One region of the Providencia huaxiensis genome, then DNA from elsewhere that is predicted to be linked to it. Evidence: predicted binding sites of a transcription regulator. Region 1 holds the regulator's gene; each other region holds the start of a gene.
The links. Region 1 encodes ArgR, which controls arginine synthesis, uptake and breakdown. Its sites were predicted from a motif close to ANTGAATAAAAATACANT; they were not measured.
Positions count from the first base shown of each region.

Region 2: argA (amino-acid N-acetyltransferase) is a predicted target of ArgR. The motif match lies at 5,814-5,831, and genes of this name have one in related genera.
Region 3: argC (N-acetyl-gamma-glutamyl-phosphate reductase) is a predicted target of ArgR. The motif match lies at 4,528-4,545, and genes of this name have one in related genera.

Region 1 covers NZ_CP031123.2:3,420,403-3,427,421, reverse strand. Annotated here, with positions in the region: gene tamB (autotransporter assembly complex protein TamB) at 1-4, shown strand, start outside; gene CYG50_RS17465 (gamma-glutamylcyclotransferase family protein) at 8-355, shown strand; gene ppa (inorganic diphosphatase) at 503-1,033, opposite strand; gene fbp (class 1 fructose-bisphosphatase) at 1,221-2,228, opposite strand; gene mpl (UDP-N-acetylmuramate:L-alanyl-gamma-D-glutamyl-meso-diaminopimelate ligase) at 2,392-3,774, shown strand; gene CYG50_RS17445 (DUF6122 family protein) at 3,812-4,234, opposite strand; gene argR (transcriptional regulator ArgR) at 4,321-4,791, opposite strand; gene mdh (malate dehydrogenase) at 5,285-6,223, shown strand; gene CYG50_RS17430 (helix-turn-helix domain-containing protein) at 6,362-6,634, opposite strand.
Region 2 covers NZ_CP031123.2:2,876,419-2,883,437, reverse strand. Annotated here, with positions in the region: gene recB (exodeoxyribonuclease V subunit beta) at 1-1,861, shown strand, start outside; gene recD (exodeoxyribonuclease V subunit alpha) at 1,861-3,708, shown strand; gene CYG50_RS14915 (hypothetical protein) at 3,762-4,331, shown strand; gene argA (amino-acid N-acetyltransferase) at 4,436-5,779, opposite strand; gene amiC (N-acetylmuramoyl-L-alanine amidase AmiC) at 6,142-7,019, shown strand, end outside.
Region 3 covers NZ_CP031123.2:3,594,119-3,601,137, reverse strand. Annotated here, with positions in the region: gene gadC (glutamate/gamma-aminobutyrate antiporter) at 1-32, opposite strand, end outside; gene gad (glutamate decarboxylase) at 145-1,545, opposite strand; gene metF (methylenetetrahydrofolate reductase) at 2,213-3,097, opposite strand; gene argE (acetylornithine deacetylase) at 3,327-4,481, opposite strand; gene argC (N-acetyl-gamma-glutamyl-phosphate reductase) at 4,584-5,588, shown strand; gene argB (acetylglutamate kinase) at 5,603-6,379, shown strand; gene CYG50_RS18355 (argininosuccinate synthase) at 6,424-7,019, shown strand, end outside.

The sequences.
Region 1 (7,019 bases):
TTAGATTATGCGTGTAATTGTTTATGGTAGCTTAAGACAAAAGCAAGGAAATCATCATTGGATGACTTATGCTCAGCTACTCGGTGAGCATAAGCTAGAAGGCTATGAACTGTATGATCTTGGATATTATCCAGCGGTTGTCAAAGGGGATGGGGTGATAGAGTGCGAAGTTTATCGAATCAACCCGTCAATTTTGACTGAATTAGATGAGCTAAAGAAAAATTCTCAAGACTATGTACGAGAGCTTATCCCAACGCCGTATGGCAACGCTTGGATTTATCTGTATAAACATTCGGTTGATGGTCTACGTCAAATAAAAAGTGGCGACTGGCTGAAACGTGATGAAGAAGTATAACGATTTAATAGTCGCTATCGAGTTGTAAAAATATAAAACGCCAGCAATGATAGCTGGCGTTTTTACTTTATGGCCTAATCAACATGTTAGAGCCCATAAAAAAGCGCTGATATTAACCAGCGCTTTCATTATGCCCTTAAAGGGAGATTATTTTTTTGCAGCGCGTTCGAAAGATTCGATGATCTCTGCTTTTGCAGATGCTGCATCTTCCCAACCATCAACTTTAACCCATTTACCTTTTTCTAAATCTTTGTAATGTTCAAAGAAATGAGTAATTTGAGCACGCAGTAATTCTGGCAGGTCGTTCACATCTTTGATGTGATCGTATTCTTTGCTTAATTTAGTGTGCGGAACAGCAACTAATTTTGCATCTTCACCAGACTCGTCAGTCATTTTCAGGACGCCAACAGGGCGGCAACGGATGACTGAGCCTGGTTGTAATGGGTATGGAGTTGGAACTAATACGTCAACTGGGTCGCCATCTAAAGACAGGGTGTTGTTGATGTAACCATAGTTGCATGGATAGAACATCGCTGTTGACATGAAACGGTCTACAAACAGCGCACCAGAGTCTTTATCAACTTCATATTTGATAGGATCTGCGTTCGCTGGGATTTCGATGATAACATAGATATCTTCTGGCAGATCTTTACCTGCCGGTACATTGTTCAGGCCCATTTAAATGTATCCTTTGTGTGAATAATGAATTTACTCATTTTAATTTGTTGCCGCTTTTAGGCAAATCAAATAATAGAGTAGATAGCGTGGGGGACATTATAGCCGTAAAAGGGGGCAAAACTCACTAGTTGGTGAAAAAAAGGAACAAAAAAGGCGGGAAACCCCGCCTTATAATTAATAAATTGGGTTATTCCGAGTCAGGGAATTCACGCATAAATGATTCGGCTTTCTCTACCATCGACTCCGTTCCGACAAAAAACGGTGCACGTTGGTGTAATTCGCTAGGAATAATATCTAAGATGCGATTAGCCCCATCGCTAGCTTTACCACCGGCTTGTTCTGCTAAAAATGCAATTGGGTTGCATTCGTACAGAAGGCGCAATTTTCCATTTGGATGGCTTGCTGTACTCGGGTAAATATAAATTCCCCCTTTGAGCAAGTTACGATGGAAATCTGCAACCAAAGAACCGATATAACGAGTGGTATACGGGCGATTTGTTGCTTTATCTTCTTCTTGGCAATATTTAATGTACTTTTTAACGCCCATCGGGAACCTGATATAGTTTCCTTCGTTGATGGAGTACATTTTCCCTTCTGATGGGAACATCACTTTTTCATGAGATAAGCAGAAAACGCCCAATGATGGGTCGTAAGTAAACGCGTGTACACCAACACCCGTGGTGTAAACTAACATCGTTGATGAACCATAAACCACGTAGCCCGCAGCCACTTGGCGGTTACCTGGTTGCAGGAAATCAGCTTCTGTAACCGGTTGGCCAATTGGCGTGATACGATGATAGATTGAGAAAATTGTTCCAACGGAAACGTTTACATCGATGTTCGAAGAACCATCAAGTGGGTCCATTAAAACAACATATTTTGCGTTTTCTGCACGGTCTCCTTCGAAAATGACAATTTCGTCTTCTTCTTCAGAGGCGATACCGGCGACTTCTCCGCGTGCTTTTAAAGCCGCTTTCAGTTTTTCGTTAGCATACAGGTCAAGCTTCATCTGAACTTCACCTTGAATATTCGAAACACCGTTAGTGCCAAGAATATCGACAAGTCCAGCTTTATTAATATCACGATGGATAATTTTAGCGCCCAGTTTGATAGCTGATAATAAAGAAGTCAGCTCACCTGTTGCATGAGGAAAATCTTGTTGCTTTTCGACGATGAATTCGCCTAATGTTTTCATGACGAAGGTCCTGAATAAAATTGACAGAGGTTTTGCGGGGCATTTACCCTCGCGCGGGGAGAGTTTAACTAAATAAAAAAAAGATTAATAGGTTAATGCATTTATAAACCTGTTTTTGATGGGTAGAATAGTGACCAACCTCATGCTAATTGGATGAAAAAGAATGCACATACATATTTTAGGTATATGCGGTACCTTTATGGGAAGCTTAGCAATATTGGCTCGTTCTTTAGGGCATAAAGTGACGGGTTCGGATGACAATGTGTATCCACCGATGAGCACATTACTTGAAAATCAAGGGATTGAACTCATTCAGGGGTTTGATCCGGCTCAGCTTGACCCAATACCGGATATGGTAGTGATCGGTAATGCAATGACGCGCGGTAACCCTTGTGTCGAAGCTGTGTTAGAAAGAGGTTTGCCGTATACATCTGGCCCGCAGTGGCTTCATGACCATGTGTTACCCGAACGTTGGGTACTGGCCGTGGCGGGAACCCATGGTAAAACGACTACCGCGGGGATGCTTGCGTGGATCTTAGAAGAGTGTGGTTACAAGCCCGGTTTTCTTATCGGTGGTGTTCCGGGTAACTTTGATGTCTCCGCTAAGATTGGCGAAAGTCCGTTTTTTGTTATCGAGGCGGATGAATATGACTGTGCATTTTTCGATAAACGTTCTAAATTTGTTCATTACAGCCCGAAAACCTTGGTATTGAACAACCTTGAATTCGACCATGCGGATATCTTTGAAAACCTCGAAGCGATTCAAAAACAGTTCCATCACCTTGTACGCATTGTGCCAGCGAGTGGCAAAATTTTCACACCAGACAACGATAATCATTTAAAACAAGTGATTGGAATGGGCTGCTGGAGTGAACAAGAGCTGGTGGGGGGGGAGCATGGTGGATGGCAAGCAGAGAAGCTAAGCCACGATGGCAGCCACTTTGCCGTGTACTACCAACAAGAAAAAGTGGGTGAAGTCGCTTGGTCACAAGTGGGTAACCACAATATCCAAAATGCATTGATGGCGATTGCTGCGGCTCACCATGTAGGAGTCCCAGTAAAAGAAGCTTGCCTTGCCTTGAATGGCTTTATCAATGCACGCCGTCGCCTTGAGTTACGTGGTGTTGAAAATGGCGTTAGTGTTTACGATGACTTCGCACATCACCCAACGGCTATTTTGGCAACGTTAGAAGCACTTCGCAGCAAAGTTGGCGGAACTTCACGTATTCTTGCAGTGCTCGAGCCTCGTTCGAATACCATGAAAATGGGAGTCAATAAAAATGATATTGCGCCTGCGCTAGGCCGTGCAGATGAAGTGTTTCTGTTCCAACCGGCCAATATCCCTTGGATGGTGACGGATATTGCTGAAAAATGTGTTCAACCCGCCCGTTGGAGTGCAGATATTGAGGCATTCACCAATATGATTATTGAAACCGCACAACCGGGTGACCATATTTTGGTGATGAGCAATGGTGGTTTTAGCGGCATTCATGGCAAATTGCTCGCAGCTTTGAAGGCGAAAGCAGAAACAGAGCAAGATGATTAAATTCTCTTAGCTAGCTATTTGATAACCCCAGTGATCCTTATGATTGCTGGGTTTTTTTTATGTTTGGCATACTCAATGGGCACTGTTCTATGACGAGACTTAATGTTATTGGGCTATTCATCTCTTTTTTTAAACTTCCCATATAGCAATCTAGCGAATCTGTGAAAAGGTGGAACAAGCAGCCAACCGCAATCGCTTTGAGTTTCCATGATGGCATGAATAGTAACACCACATAAACAACCGCAGCCCAAAAGGAATGAAGTGGGTGGAACCCAATACCACAGCGTTCTGGGTCAAAAATAGGGTCAGCTAGCAGATGATCTAAATCGATAGCCATCGTGGCTATCATGATCAGGGCAGCGAGTTTCCAATTTTTTCGCCAAAATAGGTAACCAAAGGCAATTGGCATCAGAAAGTGAAAGCCGTAGTGTATGAAGTTGCGGAAAATATCAAATAACAAAATGATGTCTCAAAATCGAATAGAAACAGACAAAAACAATAAGAGGGAAATCGAATTTCCCTCTTATTCTAATGTATATCAATAGATTAAAGCTCTTGTTCAAATAACGCTAAAATCGCTTCATACAACTCTTTTGTGGTGAAATTGTTGGCTGGTGTTGAGAAGATAGTATCATCACCAGCAATACTACCTAAAATTCCTTCTGCTTTACCTAATGAATCTAATAAACGTGCAATAAGCTGTGCAGCACCTGGACTCGTTCTGATCACGACAACAGAAGGGTTGTAGTCTATATCCAAAACTAAGTTTTTGAGTGGGCTGGTGGCGGTAGGGACACCAGGCTCTGTCGGTAGGCAATATACCATTTCCATTTTTGCATTACGGGTGCGAACAGCACCAAATTTGGTTAGCATTCTGGAAATTTTTGATTGGTTAATATTTTCGAAGCCTTCTTCTTGCAAAGCCGTGACAATTTCAGCTTGCGAGCTAAATTTTTCTTCTTTAAGTAGGGCTTTAAAAGCCTTAACCAAGTCTTCTTGTTTAGACGGAGTGCGCATAATCAACCCATTCTTTTGCATTGAATTAAGCTGTATTATCCGTAAAAGTGCATTTTTATGCAACAAAATTGCGTTATGATGAGTTTATAACCAGCGAATAACTTAAAGTTAAGCAATTTCGTTTTAGGTTGGTAGTTAGAAGTATCAATTTATCGTAAATTGTGAAAATGAAAAATTAGCATAATAGAGCAATGAATTTTTCAGATATTCGTTGTAAATTTATTGTTAATAAAAATGTTTTTGATTGAAAAATATACACAGAAAACAACTTATTGTGCGAAATGCAATACCCAGAAAAACTATTTGTTAAAAAAGTGCCCGTTATCTCATTAACAGATAAGGAATTTGTTTAGAATACTGGCAATTAATAAACAAGTTCTCTTGCGTTAAACTCTCTCTCTATCTGTTAACAAATTGTTTTTTATACGTAATGTGTTAAGTGTATAACAAATAAAGTGATATCTTTTTAAAGTACAAATTAAGGAGTTTCAGAATGAAAGTTGCAGTCCTAGGTGCAGCAGGTGGTATCGGTCAGGCTCTCGCCCTTCTTCTCAAAAACCAGCTCCCAGCAGGTTCAGAACTCTCCCTCTACGACATCGCACCAGTCACTCCAGGTGTTGCTGCTGACTTAAGCCATATCCCTACTGATGTTAAAGTGACAGGCTTTGCTGGCGAAGATGCAAAACCTGCATTAAAAGGTGCTGACATTGTCCTTATTTCTGCGGGTGTTGCACGTAAACCAGGTATGGACCGTTCTGACTTATTTAACATCAATGCGGGTATCGTCCGTAATCTGATCCAACAAATTGCTGAAACTTGCCCTAAAGCATTGATTGGTATCATCACTAACCCAGTGAATACCACTGTTGCTATCGCTGCTGAAGTCCTGAAAAAAGCAGGCGTTTACGATAAAAACCGTTTATTCGGTGTGACGACATTAGATATCATCCGTTCTAATACATTTGTTGCTGAACTAAAAGGCAAAAATGTTAATGACCTCGAAGTGCCTGTGATTGGTGGCCACTCTGGTGTGACTATCCTGCCACTGTTATCTCAAATTGAAGGTGTTAGCTTCACTGACGAAGAAGTTGCAGCGTTAACTAAGCGTATTCAAAATGCAGGTACAGAAGTCGTTGAAGCGAAAGCGGGTGGCGGGTCTGCAACTTTATCTATGGGCCAAGCAGCTGCACGTTTAGGTTTATCTTTAATTCGTGGTCTGCAAGGCGAAAGCAATGTGGTTGAATGTGTTTACACCGAAGGTGATGGTGAGCATGCTCGCTTCTTTGCACAACCCGTTGTTTTAGGCAAAAACGGTATCGAAAAACATTTACCAATCGGTAAATTAAGTGCATTTGAAGAGAAAGCACTGAAAGACATGCTAGATGTATTAAAAGCAGATATCGAATTAGGTGAAAAATTTATTAATGGCTAATGCCAGTTAACACTTTTCCTAATTGTAAAGGGTTGAGTTTCGTTTAGAGCTCAACCTTTTTTATTGGGTTGCCATCAAAAGATAAGGCCGTGAATACATTGATTATTCACAGCCTTATATCTATATCCCATACAATTTTTAATCTTCCACTGGTGCCTTTTCTCTGACTTTTCTTTCTAATAAATCCCCTGTAATTGGGTCGTAATAACGACTTGGCCAAATTTCAGCTGGGTGAATGGCTAAGAAATTTGCAATGATCCATTCCCCTTTAGGCCAAGGGCGTGATAGCGCATTTGCTAACGTTGAAGAGCTTAGCCCTGCCTCGCGTGAAATTGCGGCAAGGGTTGTCCCACGTTTACGTAAAGCAGCAATGATATCTGCAGGGTGCCAGTCCGATTTCCGTAAAATCATTTTTTAGTCCTTTTTTCACTTAGAATCATGTAGAGTTAGTGGTACGAGTAACAGAAAATTATGGTACAGTCAGTACATCCGTTTAGTTATTGGAAATAAAATAACAGAAATTTCCCAAAATAATTTCTGATTTTTTCTTAAAAATTCATTTTATGAAACTGCCGTGGTTTTTATGAAATTAAATAGAAAGTCAGAATGAAGAACTGTGAATTAGGATAAAGCTTTGTTATTAAAACTAACTCTTTCTAGTTAGGGAGAGGAATGACATATTTAATGCTACTTTTTACTTGTACTCATAATATATCTAGATTAGTTAATAAAATTAGTTAAATTATTAGCGAGTAAATTATTTAATTGTCTGTTATTAAAAGAAATTAGAATTCTA
Region 2 (7,019 bases), 540 kb from region 1:
TATCCCTTCGGTGTTTCAATCTAATCGGGAGAGTGTATTTTCAACGTCAGAAGCTAGGGATTTATTGTGGTTACTACAGGCAGTTTTAACACCTGAAAAAGAACGTGTTTTGCGCAGTGCATTGGCGACAGGAATATTGGGTTTAACCGCTAAACAAATTGATGACCTAAACCATGATGAAAGGTCGTGGGAAAAAATTGTAGATGAATTTGCTCGTTATGCCGTGGTGTGGCAAAAACGAGGCGTGCTCCCCATGCTTAGAATGGTCATGGCGCAGAGGCAAATTGCAGAAACATTATTATCAGGCACCAACGGAGAGCGTCGCTTGATGGATGTGATGCATATTGGTGAATTACTGCAAGAAATGTCATTACAACTTGAAGGTGAGCACACACTAATCCGTTGGTTAGCGCAACAAATAGCCCATCCTGATCATCAATCTGACGCACAGCAAATGCGTCTTGAAAGTGATAAACATTTGGTGCAGATCAGTACCATACATAAATCTAAAGGCCTTGAATACAAAATTGTATGGCTGCCTTTTGCGAGCAATTTTTTACCTCAATCTAAAGGCTTATATCACGACAGAACAGATTATGGGGTACGGCTAGATTTAAATGATAGCGAAGAAAATGTCGCTTTAGCTGACGAAGAACGCTTGGCAGAAGACCTACGTTTATTATATGTGGCACTCACAAGGGCTATTTATCACTGTAGTGTCGGTATTGCACCATTAATTAAAGGTAACAGGAAAAAAAGTGGTGAAACCGATTTACACTTATCTGCATTGGGTTACGTTATCCAAAAAGGGCAAGCTGGTGATTACCAACTCTTAAACGAGATGTTGGCTGAAATTAGCAATGACGTTATTGATGTTGCAGTGATTAATCAACCTAAGTCGGAACGCGTATTATTAGAACAAAATGATCGTGTAAACTTATCCGCAAGAGCAGTGACTCGTCATTTTAATGACCACTGGCGTGTTACTAGCTATTCGGGGTTAAGTTACGGTTCAAGCCATACTGAAGCAGAAGAATCAGTTTCAGCATTGCAATTTGCGAATTCATTATCCCCGAATATGGATATTGAGGCTAGTGTTGATGTAGAGCAGCAGGAAGACGAGTCTTTGACCCTAACTCCTCATCAATTTCCTAAAGGTGCGTCACCAGGAACATTTTTACATAGCTTAATGGAAGAGATTGATTTTAGTGAACCAGTTTCTCAAGAATGGTTGGCTGAAAAACTTGAATCCTCAGGGTTCGACTTACAGTGGGCACCAATGCTGCAAGAATGGCTACACGCAATTGTACATGCACCACTATCAGAAGACGGGTTATGTTTATCTGCTTTACGGCCTCAAGACCAATTAGATGAGATGCAGTTTTATCTGCCTATTGAGTCAATGTTGAGTGCAGGCCATTTAGATAAAATAACACATCAATATGATCCATTATCACAACGTTGTCCTCCACTAAGTTTTGAGAAGGTTCAGGGAATTTTAAAAGGGTTTATTGACCTCACCTTTTACTGGAAAGGTAAATTTTACCTCCTTGATTATAAGTCAAATTATCTAGGGGAAGACGCTAGCTTTTATACTCAAGAAGCGATGGCTGAAGCGATGATAGACCACCGCTATGATTTGCAGTATCAACTATATTCGTTGGCGTTACATCGTTACCTAAAGCAAAGAATGCCTAATTATGATTATGAAACCCATTTTGGGGGTGTCTATTATTTATTTCTAAGGGGGGTAGATGATGTTAACTCCAGTAACGGTATTTTCTTTTATCGCCCTATAGAAGCGTTTATTGAAGCGTTAGATAGCTTATTTAAAAATGTTCAACAAGGGGAACCCGCTTAATGAAATCCCTATTTAATCAGGCTATTGAGCTACGTATCTTTACACCTCTTGATGTGCAATTTGCTTACAGTATTTCTGATGATAAGCACCCGATAGTGCTTATGATTGCCGCACTTCTTAGCGCAGAAACTATGGCTGGGCACGTTTGCTTAGCATTGGCAGATGTTATACCTGAAAAGTTATTTGCAGGAAGGCATCCTGAATTAGCCGCTGAATTTTGGCAAAAAATGGGAGAGCCGAGCGAACAAGTACTTTATCAAACGCTCAAACAAGCAAATGCAGTGTCGCTATCAACAGAAAACCAGATCTCGCCTTTAATACTTTCAGGGGAATACTTATATTTTCAACGGATGTGGCAATATGAGCAATATGTTGCAAAGTTTTTCTCTAACACATCAATAGAAAAGCAAAATAATGCCCAAATCAAGGAAGTACTAGATAATTTATTTCCTACTACTGATGATATTGATTGGCAAAAAATTGCAGCAGCAGTTGCCGTAACCAGCAAGGTGTCAATCATATCAGGGGGGCCAGGGACGGGAAAAACAACAACGGTTGCACGTATCCTTGCCGCATTAATTAAGCTTGAAACCAAACTTCACCACAAAATTAGAATAGAGCTGGCTGCTCCAACTGGTAAGGCGGCAGCTAGGTTGACGGAATCTCTTGGTGAAGCGATGAAAAAGATGCCTTTAACCGATGAAGAACGCGCTGTTTTGCCTAATCATGCAAAAACATTACACCGTTTATTAGGGGCTCAACCTGAAAGTCAGCAGTTTCGTTATAACCGAGACAACCGTTTATCTCTTGATGTACTCATTGTTGATGAAGCCTCAATGGTAGATTTACCCATGATGAGTAAATTACTTGAGTCACTGCCTGAAAATGCAAAATTAATATTTCTAGGTGATAAAGATCAACTTGCTTCTGTCGAAGCGGGTGCTGTGTTAGGGGATATTTGTCAGTTTGCTGATAACGGTTATAGTGTGGAAAGGGCATCTCAACTTTCGGCGCTAACAGGATATTCAGTTGCAGCTTATGCATCACCAAACGGCCCAATTATTCGTGATAACCTATGTTTATTGCGTAAAAGCTACCGTTTTTCTGCAGACTCAGGGATTGGCCAACTCGCTTTTGCTGTAAATGAAGGGAATGTTTCTCGAGTTCAACAATTACTAAATCAACAACGTCCAGATGTGCATAGTTATATTCAAGAAACAGCGGATGATTACGCGAAAATTTTATTAGATGCCGCTGAAAATTATAAGGAATATCTACTTGCGGTTAAAGATAAAGAAGATCCTGAGCAAGTTCTGAAAAAATTTAACCAATATCGGTTACTAACGGCTCTGCGGGAAGGGCCTTTTGGCGTTATTGGCCTTAACGATAAATTAGAAAAATTATTTCATAGGCAAGGGATAATAAACCGCCCATATAATTTATTGAATAAACACTATGCAGGCCGACCAATTATGATTAGTCGTAATGATAGCCCATTAGGACTTTTTAATGGGGATATAGGCATCATTTTACCAGATGAAGAAAATGCACTGAGAGCCTATTTCCAATTTCCAGATGGGTCTATTCGTGGAGTACAACCTAACCGGCTTCCACAGCATGAAACAGCTTATGCAATGACCGTTCATAAATCACAAGGTTCGGAGTTTGCTCATACCGCATTGGTTTTACCAAATGTATATTCTCCAGTGATGACACGTGAGCTTGTGTATACAGCGATAACTCGAGCTAAAAAAGAGCTATCTCTTTACGGTAGCCCAAAAGTATTACGTCGAGCCGTTGAAACGCCAACTAAGCGACGGAGCGGTTTAGCGACCCAATTAATGTAACTAACTTATTTGTAAGTTACGTGAATAATTCACCCTAAAGTAAAGGTAATGAGATGGATAACCAGCAAGAAATGACGGCAATTACAGTAACATTAAATGCAAGGCTTGAGCCTATTAGGCGTGGTGACTTAGACGATGCATTTAATGAAGTCATGAAAAGCATGGATAAAAATATCCATGTCACAGGTGGTGGGACATTATTAGGTGATAATGGTGAAGCGCAGGAATGTGATATAGAAATAGCACTTGAAGAGGCGAGTGACGAAAATATCAGTTTAATTATTCAACTTTTTTCTTCAATGTTAGCTCCAAAAGGCTCTCGTTTATTTATTCATGGGGAAGATGTTCGAATCGATTTTGGTTCAGATGAAGGTATGGCTATTTATTTCAACGGGACAGAACTCGCGGATGACGTTTATGAAAACGGGGATATCAGTGAAGTGTTCGATATTCTAGATGATGCTGTGGAAGATATTGGAAGCATTCATGGCGTTTGGGATGGCCCGACAGAAACCGCATTCTATTTTTATGGTACATCTTTCGCTGAGATGAAAGCGGCAATCCAACCACATTTAGATTCCATTCCTTTGTGTGAGAAAGCTAGAGTTATTCAGATAGCTTAACGGCTATTCCGTAGTTTTAAAGCTACGACCCAAACTATGCATCCTTGTATAGTTTGGGGCTAAAGTCAGTGACGAAACAGTAATTATGCTTAAGACTCTAATATTCACTTATCAGCTTGGTTTTTTAGGTCTAAAATCAATATCTTAGAGCGACGCTGGTAGTTATATAAAGCCTGCTTTTTCATTGGTAACATCTCAATCTCCGCGGGGGTAAAACCACGCTCTTGAAACCAATGGATACTACGAGTTGTCAGGACAAATAGTTTATCTAAACCAAATTGTTTTGCTTGTACAGCAACACGGTGCAGTAACTCCTCTCCTCTAGATGAACTTCGGTAATCAGGATGAACAGCGACACAAGCCATTTCACCTAGTTTTTCTTCTGGGTAAGGGTAAAGCGCTGCACAAGCGATGACTAAGTTATCACGTTCAATAATGGTAAATTTATCAATTTCCATTTCTAATTGCTCACGTGAACGTCTAACTAAAATACCTTGTTGTTCTAATGGGCGAATAAGCTCTAATATTCCACCAATATCATTAATGTTTGCACGGCGGATTTGTTCCGCACTTTCCATGACGATTTGGGTACCAATACCATCACGAGAGAATAACTCTTGAATTAACGAGCCATTTTCTTGGTAGCTCAATAGGTGGCTACGGCGGACGCCTCGGCGGCAAGCTTTTGCGGCTCCGCGTAAAAAGCGCACAGTTCCTGAATAGTAATCACCTTCAGATTCAAGTTCTTGGATGCGGTTTTCTGCTTCATTTGGGAATAATTCAGACAAAATATTGCCTTCTTTGTCTGCTACACCTTGTGAGGAGCAAAAACCGATCAGTTTTTCCGCTTTCATTTTTACTGCTAATTGAGTGGCAATTTCTTCAGAGGTCAGATTAAAACTTTCCCCTGTGACTGAGACGGCAACCGGCCCAATTAGTACAATAGAACCATTATCTAATTGATTATTAATGGCTTCTTCATTAATACGACGGATCCTTCCACTGTGGCAATAATCAATACCATCGTCAACGCCCAGAGGTTGGGCAATAACGAAATTGCCACTAACCACATTAATGTGTGCGCCTTGAAGCGGGGTATTACCTAAGCTCATAGATAACCGAGCCGTGATATCTAATTGTAAAGCGCCAGAAGCTTGCTTTACATATTCAAGAGTATTCGCATCGGTGACGCGAGTATGTTTATGATAAACCGCATCATATTTATGCTCTGCTAAAATGTCCTCAATTTGAGGCCTAGCGCCATAAACGACAACAATTCTGATGCCTAAACTATGCAATAATCCTATGTCATTGACAATGCTAGGAAAATTTTCATGCGCAATCGCTTCACCACCAAGCATAATAATAAATGTTTTGCCGCGGTGGGCGTTTATATAAGGAACCGAATGGCGAAACTCATCAACCAACTCGGTGCTGCGCTCTTTCATAACAACCCTCTTAATTGAATTTTTATTCGTTAATAATGTATTTTTATTCTTTTTGTCGGTAAATATCAAGTAAAAGATGGGATAAAAAAAGTAACATTTTTATTTTTTACATTTACATATCTCTAAATTTAACTCGATATACTCTATGAAAACTAAATTGCATAAAATTGACACAGAAAGTCACTCACAAATATTTTCTCTCAGTATGATTAGGTTATACTCATGTCTGTAACTCTATAGATGCTTTGATATATTCTTAATGACAGAGTGCAAATGATTAGTTAGAGTGCGTATTTCAAGGCTAACTATTAGCATTTATCCTAAAATCACTTTATTTCTCAGTTCTAGGTTCGGAATTATTGATGAGTCACCAAGATCACAACCCATCGAAGCGTCGTTTTATTCAAGGCGCAGCAGCAGTTATGTTACTGAGCATTAGCCCATTCGGTTTTTCTGCGAGTAGCAGCGTGGTGGCTGTGCGCATTTGGCCAGCATCGAGCTATACACGAGTTACATTGGAATCTAGTACTCCATTGAAGTACCGTCAGTTTGTGCTTAATAACCCTGAGCGTATTGTGGTCGATCTTGAAGGGGTGCAGTTAAATAATGTATTGAAGGATATGGGAACTCAAATTCAAACACGTGATCCCTACCTTAAACTAGTTAGAGTTGGGCAATTTGATCCGAAAACGGTTCGCTTGGTATTTGAAGTTAAAAATAAAGTCAGTCCTCAATTCTTCTCGATGGCCCCTGTTGCGGAATTTAAGCATCGCTTAGTTCTTGATTTTTATCCAGGTAAAGGCGTTGACACCAATGATGATCCTCTATTGGCATTACTTGAGGATTATAATAAAGGTGATCTTGAGGAGAGCATGCCTGCTCAAGCGAAGAAACCAGGTAAAGCAGGGACGGATCGCCCAATTATTATTATGATCGACCCAGGACATGGTGGCGAAGACCCCGGTGCGATCGGCAAATATAAAACGCGCGAAAAAGATGTGGTTTTACAGATCGCACGTCGGCTAAAAGCACTGATAGATAAAGATCCTAAAATGCGCTCCTATATGACACGCAATGAAGATGTCTTTATTCCATTAAAAGTCCGAGTGGCGAAAGCGCGTAAAATGCAGGCAGATTTATTCGTTTCAATTCATGCGGATGCATTTACTAATCGTTCAGCCCGAGGCTCTTCTGTTTTTGCACTATCGACGAAAGGCGCGACCAGTAATACGGCTCGTTA
Region 3 (7,019 bases), 170 kb from region 1:
TGCTTTGTGGCTGGAGCTGTCGTTGTTGCCATACGAGTTCTCCTCAAATCGATAAACAATCTGCCTTTGCAGGGCGGATCTCAGTAGGAGCCAAAGAACCTAAGGCTCTTTGGCTCGTTAACAACACAATCATGAATAAAAGAATTAACTGTGATTAAAGCCGCCGCCTTCTTCTTCCGTTAGCGGGTTATTGACGGGGTGCTTATCGAAATACTCTAATGTACGTTTGAAGTCATCAATGAGTAATGCGGCTAAATCTAAACTGACGCCATGACGCACTAGAATACGTTGAATAACAAGATCTTCACGGTTTGCTGGCATTGAATAGGCAGGAACTTGCCAGCCGCGACTACGCAGTTTGTCTGCGATATCATAGAGGGAATATTTGCTGGTGGTTGTGCCTTCTTTCAGTTTCCATGCTAGTGCAGGGATACCCGTTTGGCTATTACCATCAAAAATCATTTCAAATGGCCCTAATTTTTCAATTTCACGGCTGAGGTATTGTGCGGTTGCATAGCAAGCGTTGTGGATTTTTGCATAGCCTTCGCGGCCTAGCCTCAAGAAATTATAATATTGAGCAATGATTTGACCGCCAGGGCGAGAGAAATTCAGTGCGAATGTTGGCATGTTACCGCCTAAATAATTCACATTAAAAATCAATTCTTCGGGAAGGTCTTTGGCTTCACGCCAAACTACCCAGCCAGCGCCTAATGGGGCTAAACCAAATTTATGGCCTGATGCATTAATGGATTTTACCCGTGGTAAGCGGAAGTCCCATTCTAAATCGGGAGCACAAAATGGGGCTAAGAACCCGCCACTCGCACCATCCACATGGATAGGAATATCCAGACCCGTCTCTTTTTGCAGTTTATCGAGCGCATCGTGTACCGCTTTTACGGGCTCATATTGGCAGGTAAATGTCACCCCTAGCGTTGGCACGACACCAATGGTGTTTTCATCGACACGCTTGAGCACTTCTTCCGGTGTCATGATGAGACGGTCACCTTCCAGTGGGATCTCTCTGAGCTCAACATCGAAGTAACGGGCAAATTTGTGCCAACAGATTTGAACTGGGCCACAAATTAAGTTGGGTTTATCGGTTGGTTTCCCTTTAGCAGCCTGTTTTTTACGCCATTGCCATTTTAACGCGAGCCCCCCAAGCATTGCAGCCTCTGAGGACCCGATGGTTGAACAACCAAGGGTATTTTCTGCTTCTGGTGAATTCCATAAGTCCGCTAACATATGTACGCAGCGGTTTTCAATTTCTGCTGTTTGTGGATATTCGTCTTTATCTATCATGTTTTTGTCGATAGATAAGTCCATTAAATCACGAATTTCATCATCCACCCATGTCTGGCAGAATGTTGCTAAGTTTTGGCGTGAATTCCCATCTAACATTAATTCATCGCGTACTGCACTAAATACATTACGTGGTGCTTGTTCTTTCAATGGAAATTTGGTTTTCGGTAACGATTTGGATAATTCTAATGATGCATAGACATCATCTATTCCATTGTATTTTGAATTTAATGCATTATTACTCATGCTTTAATTCCTCAATGACTATGTGGTAATCAAATAGTATTAATCTTGAGCTCAATATTAAATATACGCTGACTTTTGAAAAATTCAAAAGCAATCAAATAAAAAAGATAATTTAATGAAAACTGTCATAATTAGAAAGTCACAGTGGAGTGAATGATGGTTTGTGGTTATTTTGGTTATAGATAATTTTTTGCAAGAGCTGATTGCTTTCATAAAATGATGCTCAGGTTACAAGATTTAACTAAACTATTACATTTTTATGGTTTTTATTTCTGCTAATTTAGCTTTTTTATTATTTTTATTTGATTTTATATGGGTGGAAAATGTGGCGAAAATAAATTAATATTCATCAAAAATGAATATTTCAATAATGTTAACTTATGTAACTTTTATTTAAATTCTAATTTTCATTGTGTTTAAAGTTAATTTGTACCGTTAACCGTTAAATATATTTATTGTGGTGAAATGAATTTGAATATAAAGAGGGTAATAACATGAGCTATATCGTGGAAAAGTTTCCCGCGAATTTAATGAGTTTGGATATTACGTTAATATATTTTTCTTAAAGAGACAGGGTCTTTTTTAAACAAGAAATAGAAGATATCTATAAGTATAGAAGACAAGTAGCAAAGGGATGAGACAAAAATAGTTGCCTCATCCTAAGAAATTAAGGCCTAACTCCCAGAGTATGGCAGATGGCATAGGTGAGCTCAGAACGGTTCAATGTATAAAAATGGAAATCTTTCACGCCTTCACGGCTAAGGATTTTAACCATGTCCATGGCGATTGATGCCCCGACAAGGTTGCGGCTCTCAGGGTCGTTATCTAGCCCTTCGTACATTTTACTCATCCATGCCGGAATGCGAACGTTAGTGAGTTTGGCGAAGCGCTCTAATTGACGAAAGTTAGAGACAGGTAAAATCCCCGGCACAATTTCCACATCAATTCCTGTTGCGACGCAGCGGTCACGGAAACGTAAATAGCTTTCAACATCAAAGAAAAACTGGGTGATTGCACGGTTAGCACCTGCATCAATCTTCTTTTTTAAACTAATTAAATCGGCTTGCGCGCTTTTGGCTTCGGGGTGAACTTCAGGATAGGCTGCGACAGAAACATCAAAATCCGCTTCGCCTTTTAACAGCTCGACCAAATCAACGGCATACATATCTGGCTTACGGCTGTTGTCAGGCAAATCACCACGCAATGCAACAATATGGCGAATACCATTATTCCAATAGTCACGAGCAATCGCTTTTAGTTCATCAGAGCTTGCATCAATACAAGTTAGATGAGGAGCTGCAATCAAGCCGGTTTTATCTTTAATATCTTTGATGATGCTGTGCGTTCTATCACGTTCACCGGAATTCGCACCATAAGTCACAGATACAAATTTAGGTTTCAGGTTTTTCAGCCGATCGATGGATTTCCACAGTGTCTGTTCCATCTCTTCACTGCGAGGTGGGAAAAATTCAAATGAAACATTAATCTGGCCATCTAATTCAGCTAAGTTTTGATTTAGCGCTTCGCGCTGATTTGCGTGAAAAAAACTCATACCCTGTAACCTCGCAATTTGCAGACTTACTATTTCTTGTACGTTATTATATCCATTTGTGCGTCTATACGTTTAGACGTCTAAATAGAAATTACCAGATCGGTACCAATAGTCAATACTTAAATTAAATTATGACGCTGAGGTTTTTTCAAAGGCAATATGAAGAAAATTCATGATCAAAAAACGCGACCCTTTTCAGTGTCGCGTTCGGACCTATCGCTAGTCAGATTTACTCAGTAAAACAGAAATGCTCAATCATTTGGCTAATTAATTGGCGAGTAGGCTCAATAAAGCGCATATCGATAAATTCATCAGGTTGATGTGCTTGCTCAATAGAACCAGGGCCAAGAACCAACGTCGGGCAGAGTTCTTGGATAAACGGCGCTTCAGTACAGTAATTCACGGTATCCGCTTTTTGCCCTAATAACTGTTCAATTACTGCCACCATCTTGTGATCCGTTGGGCATTCATAGCCAGGGATCGGTGGATGCATGGGCTCAATCGCCAAGCGTCCCGGCCAACGGGCACTAACAGGCTCAAGAGCTTCATTGAGTAGTTCATCTAAGTCTTGCAAAGTTAGCCCCGGCAGCGGGCGAATATCCATATGTAATTCACAACAACCACAAATTCGGTTAGCAGCATCACCACCATGAATATGACCAAAGTTCATCGTCGGGTAGGGAATGACAAATGCAGGATTGTTAAATCGTTCTTTTAACGTATTTCGTAAATCCATTAAATGAGAAATAGATTCATGCATTAATTCAATCGCATTGACGCCACGCTCTGGGTCACTAGAGTGCCCCGATTGCCCAGTAATACGGATAGCGTTCGATAAATGCCCTTTGTGTGCGCGGATCGGTTGTAACGACGTCGGCTCACCAATAATCGCAAAATCCGGTCTTAGTGCTGTACTAGCTGCAAAATAGCGTGCCCCAGCCATGGAGGTTTCTTCATCCGCTGTTGCTAGGATATGTAATGGTCGCTTGAGCTGCGTTAGATCCATATCGCGTAACGCATCGACAATAAACGCAAAGAAGCCTTTCATGTCTGCGGTTCCGAGCCCATATAACTTGCCATCATGCTCTGTCAGCTCAAACGGGTTTTTGCTCCAACGTCCATCATCAAAGGGCACGGTATCGGTATGACCACATAGCATCAGCCCACCATTTCCTTCGCCAATGGAAGCAAGCAAATTATATTTATCACGTGTTTCCGGCACGGGTTGAATGTTGACCGAAAAACCTAACGTCTCGAGCCACCCACCGAGAAGCTCAACAAGGGCTTTATTGCTCTGGTCCAAATGAGAATCAGTCGCACTAATCGACGGAATGGCAATTAATTGACGATAAATCTCAATAAATGCAGGTAATTTAATATTCACTGTTGACAGCCTTTATCCATAATAGTATCAATATTCATGCACTTTATTTGAATAAAAATACACATTAAACTGTTTGGGTCACGAGTACAAGGTAGAAAGCATATGTTGAACACACTCATTATCGGGGCCAGTGGCTATACTGGAGCAGAATTAGCCGCTTATTTGCAACGCCATCCTGAAGTTAATCTTCAAGGATTGATGGTATCGAAGCAAAGTGCGGATGCAAATAAACGTTTTTCTGATTTGCACCCTCAGTATAAAGGCATCATAGATCTTCCTGTTCTGCCATTAACAGATGTCGCAGAAGCAGCGAAAGGTATTGATGTTGTTTTCCTTGCCACGGCACATGAAGTGAGCCACGACATTGCACCTCAGTTTCTTGAAGCGGGCTGCATTGTGTTCGATTTATCGGGTGCGTATCGTGTTCAAGATCCTGCCTTCTATACGCAATACTATGGCTTTGAACATACAAATACTGAATGGCTAATGCAAGCAGTTTACGGTTTAGCGGAATGGCAGGCCGATAAAATTCGTCAAGCGCAGTTGATTGCGGTTCCAGGGTGTTACCCAACGGTTTCCCAATTAGCCCTTAAACCATTGATTGAAGAAAATTTACTGGATGAAGCGATGTGGCCAGTGATTAATGCCACCAGCGGTGTTTCCGGTGCAGGCCGTAAAGCCTCGATGACCAATAGCTTTTGTGAAGTGAGTTTGCAGCCTTATGGCATCTTTACTCATCGCCATCAGCCAGAAATTGCGACTCACTTGGGAAGAGAGGTTATTTTCACACCACATTTGGGTAATTTCTCTCGGGGCATTCTTGCCACGATTACATGCAAAGTAAAAACGGGTGTGACGGCAGAAAAAATCACACAAACGTTTAAAGATGCTTATCAAAATAAACCGTTAGTGCGGCTATATGAAAAAGGCGTTCCTGCATTGAAATCGGTAGTGGGGACACCGTTTTGTGACATTGGCTATGTATTGAATGGTGAATATCTGATTTTAGTGGGTACAGAAGATAACCTACTCAAAGGTGCGGCAGCACAAGCCGTTCAGTGCATGAATATTCGTTTTGGTTTTGCTGAAACTCAGTCTTTATTTTAAGAAGGATTAACCCCATGCAACCCTTAGTGATTAAATTGGGCGGAGTGTTACTTGATAGCGTCGAGGCACTTGAAAAATTATTTACAGCTATTCAAACCTATCGTCAAGTCCATCAACGTGAGTTGGTGATTGTGCATGGCGGTGGCTGTTTAGTTGATGAATTGATGCAAAAACTGCAATTACCTGTCGTTAAAAAGCAGGGGTTACGGGTCACGCCAGCAGACCAAATCGATATCATTACCGGGGCATTAGCAGGTACGGCGAATAAAACATTATTGGCATGGGCAACGAAGTATCAACTTCCGGCTGTAGGGCTTTCCCTCGGTGATGGGCAAAGTGCCACAGTAACGCAATTAAACGAAGAATTAGGCCATGTTGGTAATGCGAAACCCGGCGATGCGAAGTTATTGAAATTATTGTTGGGGGCGGGGTATTTACCCATTATTAGCTCTATCGGTATCACCTCTAACGGTGAGCTGATGAACGTAAATGCGGACCAAGCGGCAACCGCTATTGCCCAAGCCTTAAACGCAGATTTGGTTTTACTGTCTGACGTAAGCGGTATTTTGGATGGCAAAGGCCAAAAAATTGACGAAATGACGACACAAAAAGCGCAAAAGCTCATTGAGCAGGGAATTATTACTGATGGAATGATTGTGAAGGTCAATGCGGCATTAGACGCTGCGGCTGCCTTGCAACGTTCTGTTGATATTGCAAGCTGGCGTCATGCAGAACAACTTCCCGAGCTGTTTAATGGAACAGCAATTGGAACACGGATCTTGGCATCATAAATGAGCCATGGAATAACCATATTAATTGAGCGGATAGGTACGTTATGAAAAAGGGCATTAAAAAGATTGTATTAGCATATTCAGGCGGTCTGGATACATCAGCAATTATTCCATGGCTAAAAGAAAACTATGATGATTGCGAAGTTGTGGCCTTTGTTGCAGATGTGGGGCAAGACAGAGAAGAGTTAGTCGGCGTAGAGAAAAAAGCGCTACAGTCAGGTGCATCTGAGTGCTATGTCGTCGATTTACGTGAAGAGTTCATCAAAGAATATATTTACCCTGTTCTTAAAACAGGTGCGTTATATGAAGGTAGCTATTTATTAGGTACGTCAATGGCTCGCCCAATTATTGCTAAAGCACAAGTTGAAATTGCCTTAAAAGTGGGTGCAGATGCGGTTGCTCATGGCGCAACAGGTAAAGGTAATGACCAAGTACGCTTCGAAAGCACCTATACGGCATTAGCACCACAGTTACAAGTGGTTGCGCCATGGCGTGAGTGGGACTTACGTTCCCGTGAAGCGCTGCTCGATTATCTGAAAGAGCGTAATATTCCAACAACGGCAAGCTTAGAAAAAATCTATAGTCGAGATGAGAACGCATGGCACATTTCTACTGAAGGTGGTGTCTTAGAAAGCACGTG